2 regions of the uncultured Intestinibacter sp. genome follow, and region 1 is predicted to be linked to the other one. Evidence: predicted binding sites of a transcription regulator. Region 1 holds the regulator's gene; the other holds the start of a gene.
What was found. Region 1 encodes HrcA, which represses chaperone genes, less so after heat shock. Its sites were predicted from a motif close to TTAGCACTCNNNNNNNNNGAGTGCTAA; they were not measured.
Positions count from the first base shown of each region.

Region 2: a site for HrcA is predicted at 4,624-4,650, ahead of htpG (molecular chaperone HtpG). Genes of this name have one in related genera too.

Region 1 covers NZ_CABQXJ010000013.1:22,389-29,957, reverse strand. The annotation lists gene RDX53_RS04075 (hypothetical protein) at 233-931, shown strand; gene hemW (radical SAM family heme chaperone HemW) at 1,164-2,285, shown strand; gene hrcA (heat-inducible transcriptional repressor HrcA) at 2,387-3,403, shown strand; gene grpE (nucleotide exchange factor GrpE) at 3,434-4,021, shown strand; gene dnaK (molecular chaperone DnaK) at 4,113-5,966, shown strand; gene dnaJ (molecular chaperone DnaJ) at 6,121-7,290, shown strand.
Region 2 covers NZ_CABQXJ010000010.1:8,674-16,242, reverse strand. The annotation lists gene RDX53_RS03325 (ABC transporter permease) at 1-1,116, shown strand, start outside; gene RDX53_RS03320 (M20 family metallopeptidase) at 1,230-2,414, shown strand; gene RDX53_RS03315 (Hsp20/alpha crystallin family protein) at 2,748-3,179, shown strand; gene RDX53_RS03310 (Hsp20/alpha crystallin family protein) at 3,345-3,782, shown strand; gene RDX53_RS03305 (NusG domain II-containing protein) at 4,015-4,380, shown strand; gene htpG (molecular chaperone HtpG) at 4,821-6,758, shown strand; gene RDX53_RS03295 (efflux RND transporter permease subunit) at 6,862-7,569, opposite strand, start outside.

The sequences.
Region 1 (7,569 bases):
TAAAATAAATAAAAGCTCTATAAAAGATGAAGTATCTATTTTATAGAGCTTTTTTAACATCATTTTTATACTATAATATAAGTTGAAAAGGGTTATAAAATAATATAAAATAAACTTATGCTAATACAGCATTTAAGCTTATTTTATAGCGCATAGGAAATTATATTTATGTAAAGTAAATCTTTAGGAGGGATGAGTTATTTTTATTATAATAGCAATCGTAGCAATAATAGTGGTTTTAAGCATAATTTTAATTAACAAAAATAAATCACAAAGACAACAAATCATCGATAAAATACCAATAAGAATAAGTCTAAATGGAATAAAGGGGAAATCTATAATAACTAATTTAGTCAGTAATATATTAATAGAAGCAGGTTATAAAGTTATAGGAAAAACTGCAAACGAATCTTCAGATATAATTTTAGGACTACAAAATGGTTCAGATGATGAATATTCAAAATTACAACATAAAACTAATAATGATAAATTTTCAGTTTTAAAAAATGCATCAGAGTTAGGCGTCGATGCTGTAATTTATGAAAATATAGATGCAGATTCAGCTTCTAAAAAAGTATCTAAATTTAATGAGCTAAATGAAAATATAGCTGTTATAAGTGAGATTTCTGAGGATTATGTAGAAGAAGATGATAAACTTGTTCAATCATTTGCGCAAGTTATACCTTATGAAGGATATTTAGTAACAACTAACAATAATTACACAGATTATTTTAAAAGTATAGCAAGAGAGAGAAATACTAAAGTAATAATTGCGGATAACTCAAAGATTACATATAAATACTTAGATTTATTTGATTATGATGATGTATCTGTAGAAAATGCTGCCTTATCTATTGCTGTAGGAGAAGCACTAGGAATAGATGAAAAAACATGCCTTAGAGGTATGGTAAATATAAATACAAAAAGGTAAACTTATTTTTTAAGTTTACCTTTTTTAATTTTAAGGTAATTATATATTATCTAAAGCAATGTAGTAAGTCTGTTGATGAATTTTTAATTAAAAAAATAAGTTATTTTATATAGAGTGATTATAATTTATAATAGCAATAGAATGTATACTTATAATTTCATTGTGAAAACTATAAATAAGATAATAAAAACTTATAAAAGCTATAAGAAATAAAAATAGAGAGGGTGATTTTTTGCTTGGATTATACATACATATACCTTTTTGCGTGCAAAAATGTAAATACTGCGATTTTAATTCATATAAAATGATAGTAAATGAAAAAGATAGATTTTTATCTGATTTAAAAAAAGAGATGGCTTTATATAAAAATAAAGATAGAAAAATAAATAGCATATTTTTTGGTGGAGGGACGCCTAGCATATTAAACAATAATGACATGCAATTTATAATGGACGAAATAAAAGAAAACTTCTCTATAGATGAAGATGCAGAAATATCAATGGAGTGCAACCCAGGTACACTTACAGAAGATAAACTAAAATTTATGAGAAGTATTGGAGTAAATAGACTTAGTATAGGACTTCAAGCTGTGCAAGAAAATTTACTTAGATATATAGGTAGAATACATAATTATGAACAATTTGAAAAAAACTATTTAGAAGCTAGAAAAGTAGGATTTAAAAATATAAATATAGATTTAATGTATAATCTTCCACATCAAACTTTTGAAGATTGGAAAGAAACTCTACATAAAATAGTAAGCTTGAATCCAGAACATATATCAGCGTATTCTCTAATTTTAGAAGAAGGAACTAAATTATACGACATGTATATGAAAAAAGAGTTTGATCTTGGTGATGAAGATGAAGATATAAAAATGTATGAATATGCTATAAATTATTTAAAAGAAAATGGATATAATCAATATGAGATATCAAATTATGCTAAAGTGGGATATGAATGCAAGCATAACATATTATATTGGAAATGTAAAAATTACATAGGATTAGGACCGGGAGCATCTGGATATATTAATAATGTTAGATACAACAATGTACAAAGTTTAGATGATTATCATGAAAAATTATTACAAAATCAAAAGCCTATAGATTTCTTTGAAACTCTTACTCAAAAAGACGAAATAGAAGAAAAGATTATCATGGGACTTAGAATGAATGAAGGTATAATTTTTAAAGATTTTGAGGAATTTGAAATAAACTTTGAAGAAAAATATAAAGAACAAATAGCTAAACATTTAAATTTAGAATTAATAGAAATGACACAGGGCGGATTTAAATTTACTCAAAAGGGAAGAGAAATATCAAATAATATTTTTTTAGATTATATAGATTAAATAAAAACTGTTGACAAAAATAAAAATAAGTGTTATATAATATATATAATCTTTTTAGCACTCGAAAATAGTGAGTGCTAACAGCAGGGAGGAAATGAAAAATGGAACTTAATGAAAGAAAAATGAAAATCCTCAAAGCGATAGTTAAAGATTATATTGAAACAGCTGAAGCTGTAGGATCTAGAACAATTTCTAAAAAGCATAATCTTGGAGTTAGCGCTGCGACTATAAGAAATGAAATGGCGGATTTGGAAGAATTGGGATATTTAGTTCAGCCACATACATCAGCAGGAAGGGTGCCAACAGAAAAAGGTTATAAATTATATGTAGATTTGTTGATGGGAACTAATGAATTAAATGATAGCGACAAAGAAATAATTGAAAAATGTGTAGAAAGCAACATGAATCACATACAAGATTTAATTCATGAAACTTCTAAGATGTTATCACAGCTTACTAATTACACAACTATAGGTACTACTAAAATAGTAAAACCAAGTGTGATTAAACATATCCAACTAGTTAACATGGGTGAACACAGTATATTATTAATTGTTGTAACAGATATTGGAGATATTAAAAAGACTGATATTCCTACTAAAAAGTATTTAGATCAAGCTAAGTTGAATATAATTTCTGATAATCTTACTAAAAAGCTTGCAGGAAAAAGTATAACAGATATTGATAACAATTTAATAGCTTTTATAAAATATGAAATAGGAGAATACTCTTCTATAGTGGATAAATTGCTTAGCGTATTAAATTCAAATGTATCAGATGATGATGTATCGATAACATTAAACGGTGTTACAAACATACTTGATTATCCAGAATTTAATGATGTATTAAAAGCTAGAAGCTTTTTAGACATGCTTGAAACAAAAGAAACAGTAGCTAAAATAATACAATCAAAAGGAATATTAAAAGACAATACCAATATAATAATTGGTAGTGATAATGACTGTCAACAAGCCCAAGACTGTAGTGTTGTAACAGCTACATACAAAGTAGACAATGAGCAAATCGGACGTATAAGTTTTATAGGTCCAACGAGAATGGATTATTCTAGAATATATTCGATAATAAATTATATGAATATATTGCTTAATAATAAATAGAAAAATAAAAGAATCGAGGGGTGTAATATCTTGGAAAATAAAGATGTACAATCTGAAGTTAAAAACGATACTAACACTTCAGTTGAAGAACAAGCGGCTGAGGAAGTAAAAACACAACAAACTGAAGATGATAATGTAACAGATATAAATTCTAAATTAGAAGAAAAGAAAGTTGAAGATAAAATAAAAGACTTAGAATCTAAAGTAGAAGCATCTGAAGATAAATATAGAAGACTTCAAGCAGAATATTCTAACTATATTAGAAGAACACAACAAGAAAAAGAGACAATTGGCGTATTTGCTAATGAAAAAATAATAACTGAATTAATACCAGTTATAGATAATATGGAAAGAGCATTAGATGCTTGCCCAGATAAAGAAGAAGCTCTTTATAAAGGTGTAGATTTAGTTTATAAACAACTAAAAGATTCATTAGTAAAATTTGGTGTTGAAGAAATAGAAGCAGAAGATGCTGATTTCGATCCAAATGTTCACATGGCAGTAATGCAAGAAAACATAGATGGAGTAGAACCAAACAAAGTTGTTATGGTACTACAAAAAGGATACAAACTTGGTGCAAAAGTAATAAGACCAACAATGGTTAAAGTATCTTGCTAATAAATTTGTAAATAATAAATAGCTAATAATTGAAAATAGCTAACAAATTAAATAAATTAATTAAAATGAAAATTCCAGGAGGCGTATTAACATGGCAAAAGTAATAGGTATAGATTTAGGTACAACAAACTCTTGTGTAGCAGTTTTAGAAGGTGGAGAACCTCAAATAATAGCAAATAACGAAGGTATGAGAACTACACCATCAGTAGTAGCATTTACAAAAGATGGTGAAAGAATAGTAGGGGAACCTGCAAAAAGACAAGCAGTTACAAATGCAGAAAGAACTGTAACTTCAATAAAAACTCATATGGGTACAGATTACAAAGTAGATATAGATGGTAAAGGATATACTCCACAAGAAATATCAGCTATAATACTTCAAAAATTAAAATCAGATGCAGAAAGTTACTTAGGTCAAACAGTAACAGAAGCAGTTATAACTGTTCCAGCATACTTCACAGATGCTCAAAGACAAGCAACTAAAGATGCAGGTAGAATAGCAGGACTTGACGTTAAAAGAATAATAAACGAACCAACTGCTGCAGCTCTTGCTTACGGTATGGATAAATTAGACGAAGAAAAGAAAATATTAGTATTTGACTTAGGTGGAGGTACTTTCGACGTATCAATACTTGAAATAGGTGACGGTACTTTCGAAGTTTTAGCTACTGCTGGTAACAACAGATTAGGTGGAGACGACTTCGATAAAGTTATAATAGATTACTTAGCTGACGAATTCAAAAAAGCTGAAGGTGTTGATTTAAGATCAGACAAAATGGCATTACAAAGATTAAAAGAAGCTGCTGAAAAAGCTAAAAAAGAATTATCTTCAACAATGTCAACTAACATAAATCTACCATTCATAACTGCAACTGCAGAAGGACCAAAACACATGAATATAGATTTATCAAGAGCTAAATTCAACGAATTAACTGCTGATTTAGTAGAAAAAACTATGGGACCAACTAAGAGTGCTTTAGCTGATGCTGGACTTTCAGTTTCAGAAATAGACGACGTATTATTAGTAGGTGGTTCAACAAGAATACCTGCAGTTCAAGAAGCTGTTAAAAACTTCATAGGAAAAGAACCTCACAAAGGTATAAACCCAGATGAATGTGTTGCTGCTGGTGCTGCTATACAAGCTGGTGTTTTAACTGGTGAAGTTAACGACTTATTATTATTAGATGTTACTCCATTATCATTAGGTATAGAAACTATGGGTAACGTAATGACTAAAATAATAGAAAGAAATACTACTATACCAACTAAAAAATCTCAAGTATTCTCAACTGCTGCAGATAACCAAACTGCTGTTGATATACACGTATTACAAGGTGAAAGATCAATGGCTTACGATAATACTACATTAGGTAGATTCCAATTATCTGAAATACCACCAGCTCCAAGAGGAATACCTCAAATAGAAGTTACTTTCGATATAGATGCTAATGGTATAGTTCACGTTACTGCTAAAGATTTAGGAACTGGAAAAGAACAAAAAGTTACTATAACTTCAGGAACTAACTTATCAGAAGAAGAAATAGAAAGAAAAGTTAAAGAAGCAGAAATGAATGCTGAAGCTGATAAACAAAAGAAAGAAAAAATAGAAGCATTAAACCAAGCTGAATCAACTATTTATCAAACTGAAAAAACTTTAAACGAATTAGGAGATAAAGTAAGTGCAGAAGATAAATCAGCTATAGAAAGTGCTTTAGAAAACTTAAAAGCAGTTAAAGATAAAGAAAGCGCAACAGCTGAAGAATTAAAAACTGCAATGGATGAAGTAATGAACAAATTCCATAAAATATCTGAACAAATGTATCAACAAGCTCAAGCAGCACAAGGTGCAGAAGCTCAAGATGCTGGTTATGACCAAGGTTCAAACGCTGGAAATGGCGATGACAACGTAGTAGATGCAGATTTTACAGAAGTTGATGATAAATAGGTTACAAAGACAGAGTATTTGTGTATAATAAAATTAACGTACTTTTTAAAAGTACTTAGTAAAGAAGATTAGTCTGTTAAAATAAATTTATAATAGCTTGTAGTTTAACATTCTACAAGCTATTATTTTGTAAGATGTAAAGGTGGTGAAATCCTTGAGTGAAAAAAGAGATTACTATGAGGTACTTGGTGTAGGCAAAGACGCAGACGCTAAAGAGATTAAAAAAGCTTATAGAAAATTAGCAATGAAATATCACCCAGACAAAAATCCTGGTGATAAAGATGCTGAAGAAAAATTCAAAGAAATAAATGAAGCTTATGAAGTTCTTTCTGATGAAGAAAAAAGAAGTACTTATGATAGATTTGGACACGACGGATTAAATGGTCAAGGCGGATTTGGCGGCGGTCAAGGATTCGGCGGATTCGGAGGAAGTGGCTTCGGTGGATTCGAAGATATATTCGGAGACATATTCGGTTCTAGCTTTGGAGGTGGATTCGGAAGTTCTTCATCTAGAAGAAGAGGACCAAAACGTGGTGCAGATATAAGACAATCAGTTACTATTAGTTTTGAAGATGCTGCATTCGGTAAGAAAATAAAAGTTAAAATAAATAGAAGTGAAGAATGTGAAGAATGTCATGGTAGTGGAGCAAGACCAGGAACATCTAAAAAAACTTGTCCTACTTGTCATGGTTCAGGAACAGTTCAAAGTGTTCAAAGAACTCCATTCGGTAATATAGCTAGCCAAAGAACATGTTCTACATGTGATGGTGAAGGGGAAATAAATGAATCACCATGTAACAAATGTCATGGAAAAGGTAGCGTAAGAAAAACTAAGACAATAGAAGTTGATATACCAGCAGGTATAGATGATGGTCAAATGATAAAACTTTCTGGTCAAGGTGAAGTAGGAGAAAAAGGCGGTCCTAGAGGAGATTTATATATCGTAGTTAATGTACAAAAACACGATATATTCACAAGAGAAGGATACGACGTTTATATAGAAATGCCAATAAGATTTACTCAAGCGGCATTAGGGGATAAATTAGAAGTACCTACACTAGACGGAAAAGTTTCATACACTTTACCTGAAGGAACTCAAACAGGAACAGTATTTAGACTTAGAGAAAAAGGTATACCTAAATTAAGAAGTAATTCTAGAGGTGACCAATACGTTAAAGTTATAATAGATACACCTAAAAAATTAAACGAAGATCAAAAAGAATTATTAAGAAAATTTGATGAATCTTGCGGAAACAAAGTCCACGAAAAACAGAGGAATTGGAAGAACAAGATAGACACTTTTTTCAAAAATTTAAAGAAATAAATTTATTTAAAAAGTATTTTAAATAGTTAACTGCTATTTAAAATACTTTTTTTTGCTAAAAATTTAAAACTAAAAAGTTTTAATAAGAGAAATAATGGTTATTAAATCTATAAGAAGTTTTTGTATGAATTATAAAATTACAATATTTAGGACAAAATATATAAATACAGAAAAAACTGTTAATTATATGATTTAAAAACTAAAAAAATTGCAGAATTTTGGCGATAGATGTAATTTAGTAATTAACCAATAGATTAAATATGATATAATAATTAAATG
Region 2 (7,569 bases), on a different contig from region 1:
CGATTCTTAAGAAGAGATACACATAAAAATAGAATAAAACAACATATTAAATTAAAACATGGGTCATTTTTTAGACGTTTTCAAATACGTGTAATACTTCAAAATAAGGGTAGTTATTTTACATTATTTATAGGTATATTATTTGCAAGTTTTATATTAATGTTTGGAATAGTTATGGGTCCTTGTATTGATAATTATCTTCAAAACTCAGAAGATAGTGTAAAAGCAGATTATCAATATGTTTTGAAACAACCTGTAGATATAAAAAATGCAAAAGATGCAGAAAAACTTACAATTACAAGTTTAGAAACTTATTATAAGGCAGGGGATTTAGATCTAGATGTATCTTTTTATGGATTAGATAATGATTCTAAATATTATGATGATATTTCTCTACCTTCAAAAGATGATGAAATAACTATTTCGTATGATTTTGCACAAAAAATGGGACTTAAAAAGGGAGATAAAATCACATTTACAAACCCATACACAGAAAAAGATTATAAATTTAAAGTTTATGATATATATGATTATAAAGCTGGATTTTCTGCATATATGACTCAAAAAAATCTTAATGATATGATTGATCAAGATAAAAATTATTATAATGCATATTTATCTGATAAAAAATTAGACATAAAAGATGAATATATACAATCAAAACTAACTAGAAATGATGTTGTGAAAATAGGGGAACAAGTAACCTCAAGTTTTGGTCAAATGATTCCTATAATGACTACAGTATCAATAATTATCTATTTAGTTGTTATGTATATATTAACTAAATTAGTTATGGATAGAAATGCTACAAATATGTCTTTCTTAAAAGTTATGGGATATGATGATAAGGAAATAAGCAAGTTATACTTAAAAGCAAGTACTATAGTGGTTGTAATTTCATTAATCATATGTGCTCCATTTTCATATTACTTAATGGATGTATTGTTTAAATTTGCATTTATGAGATTTACATCATATATAGAAATGTATATGCCATACTATCTACATATTGTAGTATTTGTAGTTGGTTTATTAGTTTACTCTCTAGTTAATTTCATTCTTAATAGAAGTATTAAAAAGGTTGACTTGGGAGAATCATTAAAAGAATCAGAATAAATTTCTATATAAAAATATATACTTATAGTAATATCAATTACTTATAGTCTTTATGATATAATTAAAAGGTACGGATTAAAATCTGTACCTTTTAATTTTTAGGGGGAATAAAAATGTTAAAAAATAAAGTGGAAGAATTAGTTGATAAGTATTTAGATGAAGTGATATCAATAAGAAGGTACCTTCATCAAAATCCAGAGCTTAGTTTAAAGGAGTTTAATACAGCAGAATTTATTGTTAAGGAATTAAACAAAATTGGACTAGATGCTCAAAGGGGAAGAGAAAATAATGGTGTGGTCTCTAATTTGAATTTAGGCAAGGGTAAAAAAACTTTGATGCTCAGGGCGGATATGGATGCCTTACCAATACAAGAAGAAACAAATTTTGAGTTTAAATCAAAAAATCCTGGTGTTATGCATGCTTGTGGTCATGATGTGCATACATCAATACTATTAGGCGTTTCAAAAGTATTAAACGAAATTAAAGATGAGATAAATGGAAATGTAAAGTTTGTATTCCAGCCAGCAGAGGAAAATAATCCAACAGGTGGGGCACCTTTAATGATAAAAGAAGGCGTTTTAGAAAATCCTCATGTCGATAATGCAGTTGCACTTCATGTTTGGGATTATCCAATTGGAACAATTGCTTTAAAACCAAATGCAATGATGTCAGAATCAAATAGAATTTTTATAACTATTAAAGGGCAGGCATCACATGCATCTAAACCGCATGAAGGCCATGATGCTATTGTTTGTGCAGCATATTTAATAACTCAACTTCAGACGATTGTTAGTAGGGCAATAGACCCGAGTGATGTAGTTGTTCTTACATTGTCAAAAATAAATGGTGGTGTGAGATATAATGTACTTCCTAGTGAAGTATCTATTGAAGGTACAGTTAGGTGCTCTAGTGTAGAGGCATGCGAGATACTACCAGATAAAATTGAAGAATTTGTTAAAGATGTTTGCAAAATACATGGATGCGATTATGAATATAAATTTAATCATGGATATCCAGTCACTATGAATGATCCTAAACTTACTAAATTAGTAAAAAAATCTATTATAAATAGTATGGGAGAGGACAGTTTAATCGAGATGGATAATCCCGATACAGGTGGAGAGGATTTCTCTTTCTTTGCAAAAGAAGTTCCATCTTGCTTTATGTTTTTAGGATGCAAGTCTGAAAAAAACGAAGACACTTGTATATTGCATAATTCAAAATTTAACTGTGATGAAGATTGTATAAAAATAGGAATTAAGACTATGGTTAATATAGTTATTGATTATTTTAAATAAAAAAACTTAGAAATCTAAAAAAATATAATCCCCTCTGAACAAGTGATTGGAGGGGATATAAAGGATTTCTGTAAGGAAACTAATAAAAAATAGGAAAAAATTAGCACTCAATGGTTGACAGTGCTAACAAAAAGGTGTACTATATAGTCATAAGGAAAAAGGATAACAAGTAAGACAAAGAAATAAAAGATTTGAATAAACAAATCACAAATTTGAAAATAGGTAAAATGAATAAAGAGTCAACAAAAGCATACCAGGTATGCTTAAATTTAGAAGTTGACTTAGCACTCATTAATGAAGAGTGCTAATAAAAAGATGAAAGGATGATGCTTTATGTTATTTCCAGAAAGAAGATTTGGTTTAGTTAATAATAGTAATAATTTATTTGATTATCTTTTTAGTGATCCAATTTTCAATGTAAATGTACCTAATAGAATGTCCACAGATATAAAAGAAAAAGAAAATGGATATGAATTAGATATGGAAGTTCCAGGATTCGATAAAGAAGACTTGAAACTAGAATTAGAAAAAGGTTACTTAACAGTTACTGCTGAACATAAAAAATCTGATGAAAAGAAAGATGAAGAAGGACATCTAATCAGACAAGAACGTTATTATGGTAGTACAAAGAGAAGCTTTTATGTAGGTGATAAAGTAACAAAAGATGATATCCAAGCAAAATACGATAAAGGTGTTTTAAGCGTATTTGTTCCTAAAAAAGAAGTTAAAAAACTAGAAAATAAACAAACTATAGAAGTAGAATAATATCAATATAGTTTGCAAAATAAATTAAATGATAAAAAGAAGACTTAAATAAGAAATCTTCTAAAATATAAATTAATAATTAATATAATTAATAAAGTTTCAACCAGAGCAAAGGGTATACTCAAAAAAATGGTTGAATTAGCACTCCAGACATAGAGTACTAAAATGAAAGGACGATGCTTTATGTTATTCCCAGAAAGATTTAATTTTAATAATAATTTATTTGATGACTTTTTCACAGACCCAGTTTTTAATATGACTACAACAAACAGAATGTCTACAGACATAAAAGAAAAAGATAATGGTTATGAATTGGCAATGGAAGTTCCAGGATTTAATAAAGAAGATTTGAAATTAGATTTGGAAGATGGTTATTTAACAATAAGTGCTGAACATAATACAACAAACGAAGAAAAAGACAATGAAGGTCATATCATTAGACAAGAACGTTACTATGGCAATACAAAGAGAAGTTTCTATGTAGGTAATGAAGTAACAGAACAAGATATACAAGCTAAATATGACAAAGGTGTTTTAAATATATTTGTTCCTAAAAAAGAACAAAAGAAAATAGAAAATAAACAAGTAATTGAAATTAAATAGAATGAAAATAATTAATCATATGATAATTTCCTCTTTAGAATTTAGCTGGGTAGATGCGGATTTACCTAGCTTTATTTTTTTGAAAAATTATTTGAGAACTATTCTTGGCAATGAGAACGAGTATTAGTATAATAAAATTGTCGGAAAAATTTTTGATTTATTCAATATTTGACATGTAAAAATAAGCAAGATAAATTTAGGGAATTATTAAAAATAATACTGGAGAATAGTTATGAAAAACATTATGAAAAGAAAAGATATAATCTTAATAATAGTCATATTAATTGTTGCAGGAATGGGATTTGGAGCAAAATCTTTATTTGCACAAAAAGGTGGAGAAGTTATCATAAAGGTTGACGGAAAAGACTACGGAACTTACCCATTAAACGAAGATAAAACAATTGATATAGATGAACACAACAAAGTAATAATAAAAGAAGGTGTTGTATATATGGAAGACGCTAATTGTCCGGATAAGCTTTGTATAAAACAAGGAAAAATCGACTCTAATGGACAAAAGATAGTATGCCTTCCAAATAAAACTGTAGTAGAGATTCGCAGTGAAAAAGAAAGCGAAGATGATGTTCAAGCAAAATAAATTGTTTGATAAGGAAGTTGGATATTTTATATTCAACTTTTTTAGATTATATAGTGAGTTAAAAATATAAAGAGAATTATATAGAAAAAATATAGTGGGACTATCAATAAAGAAGTCTCACTATATTTTTATAAAAAATTAGCACTCTATACTTGACAGTGCTAACAAACGTGCTATAATAATATGTATAAGAAAAAAGTTAAAATACAGGATAACTATATCGGTATTTTTTTTACTATCGAATTAGCACTCTCGACTAAAGAGTGATAATTAGGTTTCTTATAAAAAGTTCGAATAAAATTAATTTAGAATAGTTTTATGAAATAAATAAAAAAGAAATAGAACTTTTGCAAAAACCCTTAATAGCAAGGGGGCACCCTTGTTATTTTTTTTTGAAAAAAACAGTAATAAATAATATTCAATTATGGGAGGTCAGACATATGGCATTAAAACAAGGGAGTATCTCAATAGATACTGAAAATATTTTTCCAATAATTAAAAAATGGTTATATTCTGATAAGGATATATTTATAAGAGAATTAATAAGTAATGGTTGTGATGCAGTTAGCAAACATAAAAGACTAGTAGCTTTGGGGGAAGTTAATAGTGATGATAAACCTTATAAGATAACAGTTGCAGTCAGCAAAAAAAATAAAACACTAGAATTTAGTGATAATGGGATAGGTATGACTGCAGATGAAATAGATAAATACATAAATCAAGTTGCTTTTTCTGGAGCAGAGGATTTCTTTAATAAATATAAAGACAAGATGGAAGAATCAAATGATATAATAGGTCATTTTGGTTTAGGATTTTATTCAGCATTTATGGTATCTAGTAATGTTGAAATAGATACACTTTCATATTTAGAAGGTGCAAAACCAATCAGATGGCAATCAGCAGATGGTATGCAATTTGAAATAACTGAGGATGGAACAAGAACTGAAAGAGGTACAACAATAACTCTTACTTTGGCAGAAGATAGCGAAGAATTTTTAGATGAATACAATTTAAGAAGTATAATCACAAAATATTGTTCATTCCTACCTGTTGAAATATATCTAGAAAATACAGATAGATTAGAAGAAGAGGCTAAGAAAAAAGCTGAAGAAGAAAATAAAAAATCTGAAGATGGTAGTGATGATAAAACTTCAGAAGAAACTAAAGATGAAGTAAAACCAATGCCACTTAATGATACAAATCCTCTATGGTTAAAATCACCTAAAGATTGTACTGATGAAGAATATATAAAATTCTATCAACAAGTGTTTAATGTATTTGATGAACCATTATTCTGGATACATCTAAATGTGGATTATCCATTTAATTTAAAAGGTATTTTATACTTCCCTAAACTAAGAAATGAATTTGAATTAGTTGAAGGTAAAGTAAAATTATATAACAATCAAGTATTCGTAGCAGACAACATTAAAGAAGTTATACCAGAATTTTTACTATTATTAAAAGGTGTAATAGATTGTCCAGATTTACCGCTTAATGTATCAAGAAGTTTCTTACAAAATGATAGAGATGTAAGCAAAATTTCTAAGCATATAGTTAAAAAAGTTGCAGATAAATTAAAATCACTTTGTAAAAATGAAAGAGAAAAATACGAAGGATTCTGGGATGATATACAAATATTTATCAAATACGGTTGTCTAAAAGATGAAAGTTTTTATGATAAAATAAAAGAATACATTTTATATAAAGATCTTGATGGAAAATATATAACATTAACAGATTACTTAGAAGTAGCGAAAGATAAACATGAAAATAAAGTATTCTATGTTGTAGATAGAGAACAACAATCTCAATATATTAAATTATTTAAAGAATACGGATTAAATGCAGTTATATTAGATTGCACTATAGATAATAACTTTATCACATTCCTTGAATATAAAGAACATGGTGTAAGATTCAAGAGAATAGACTCTGATTTATCAGATGTATTAAAAGATAAAGATGAAGAAAAGGACGAAAAAGCAGACGAAGAAATAGTTAATTTCTTCAAAGAAAAAATAGGCGATAGAATTGAAAAATATACAGTAGAAAGCCTAAAGAAAGAAGATACACCAGCAGTTATATTAGTTTCAGAAGAATCAAGAAGAATGATGGAAATGCAATCTAGATTTGCTGGATTAGATTATGGATTCGATCTAAAAGAAGAAAAAACATTAGTTATAAATGATAAAAATCCATTAATCAAAAAAGTTTTATCTTTAAAAGATGACGAAACTAAAAAAGAAGCTGTAGATGTAATTTGCAACCAAATTGTAGACTTAGCATTGCTTGCAAACAAAGAATTAAGTGCAGATGAATTAGATTTATTTATCAAGAGAAGTAATGAATTGATGAGTAGAGTTATATCATTATAAAACAGAGTATAAACTTGTGAAATATAAAATAAATTAAAAGAGGGACTATACAATATAAGTAATTTTATTGTATAGTCCCTTTAATGTTTTGGATTAAATTTTATTAGTCTGATTCGCCTATTTCAACAGTTTTTAATTCCTTTTTATGTAATATATCATAAAGAATTGGAACAATAAATAGCGTTAATAATGTAGCGTATAATAAACCACCTATTGTAACTATTGATAAACCTTGTGATAATTCAGAACCCATACCAACTCCTAACGCCATAGTCGACATAGCAAGTATAGTTGTTAAAGCAGTCATAAGTATAGGTCTTATACGCGTTCTACCAGCTTCTAACAAGGCATCATGCTTATTGGCTCCATCAAGTCGTAATTGGTTTACATAGTCCACAAAGACTATACCATTATTAACAACTATACCAGCAAGAACTAAGAATCCTAACATAGAAGTTACACTTAGTACTTGTCCAGTAATTAATAATGCTAATAAACCTCCTGTAAATGCAAGTGGTATAGTAAACATTACGATAAATGGTGATAATAATGATTGGAATTGAGCAACCATTATTAAGTAAATAAATACTATAGCAAGTATTATCATAAGGATTAAGTCTTTCATAGTAGTATTTATTGTTTCAGTTTCTCCTCCTAACTCAATACTATAGCCTGAAGGAGTTTTATATTTATCAATTTTTGATTGTATTTTACGACTTACTAAACCGATATTGTGGCTATCATCAACTGATGCTGAGACAGTTAAATAACGAGTTTGGTTAGTGTGATTTATTGATGATGGAGTATTTGC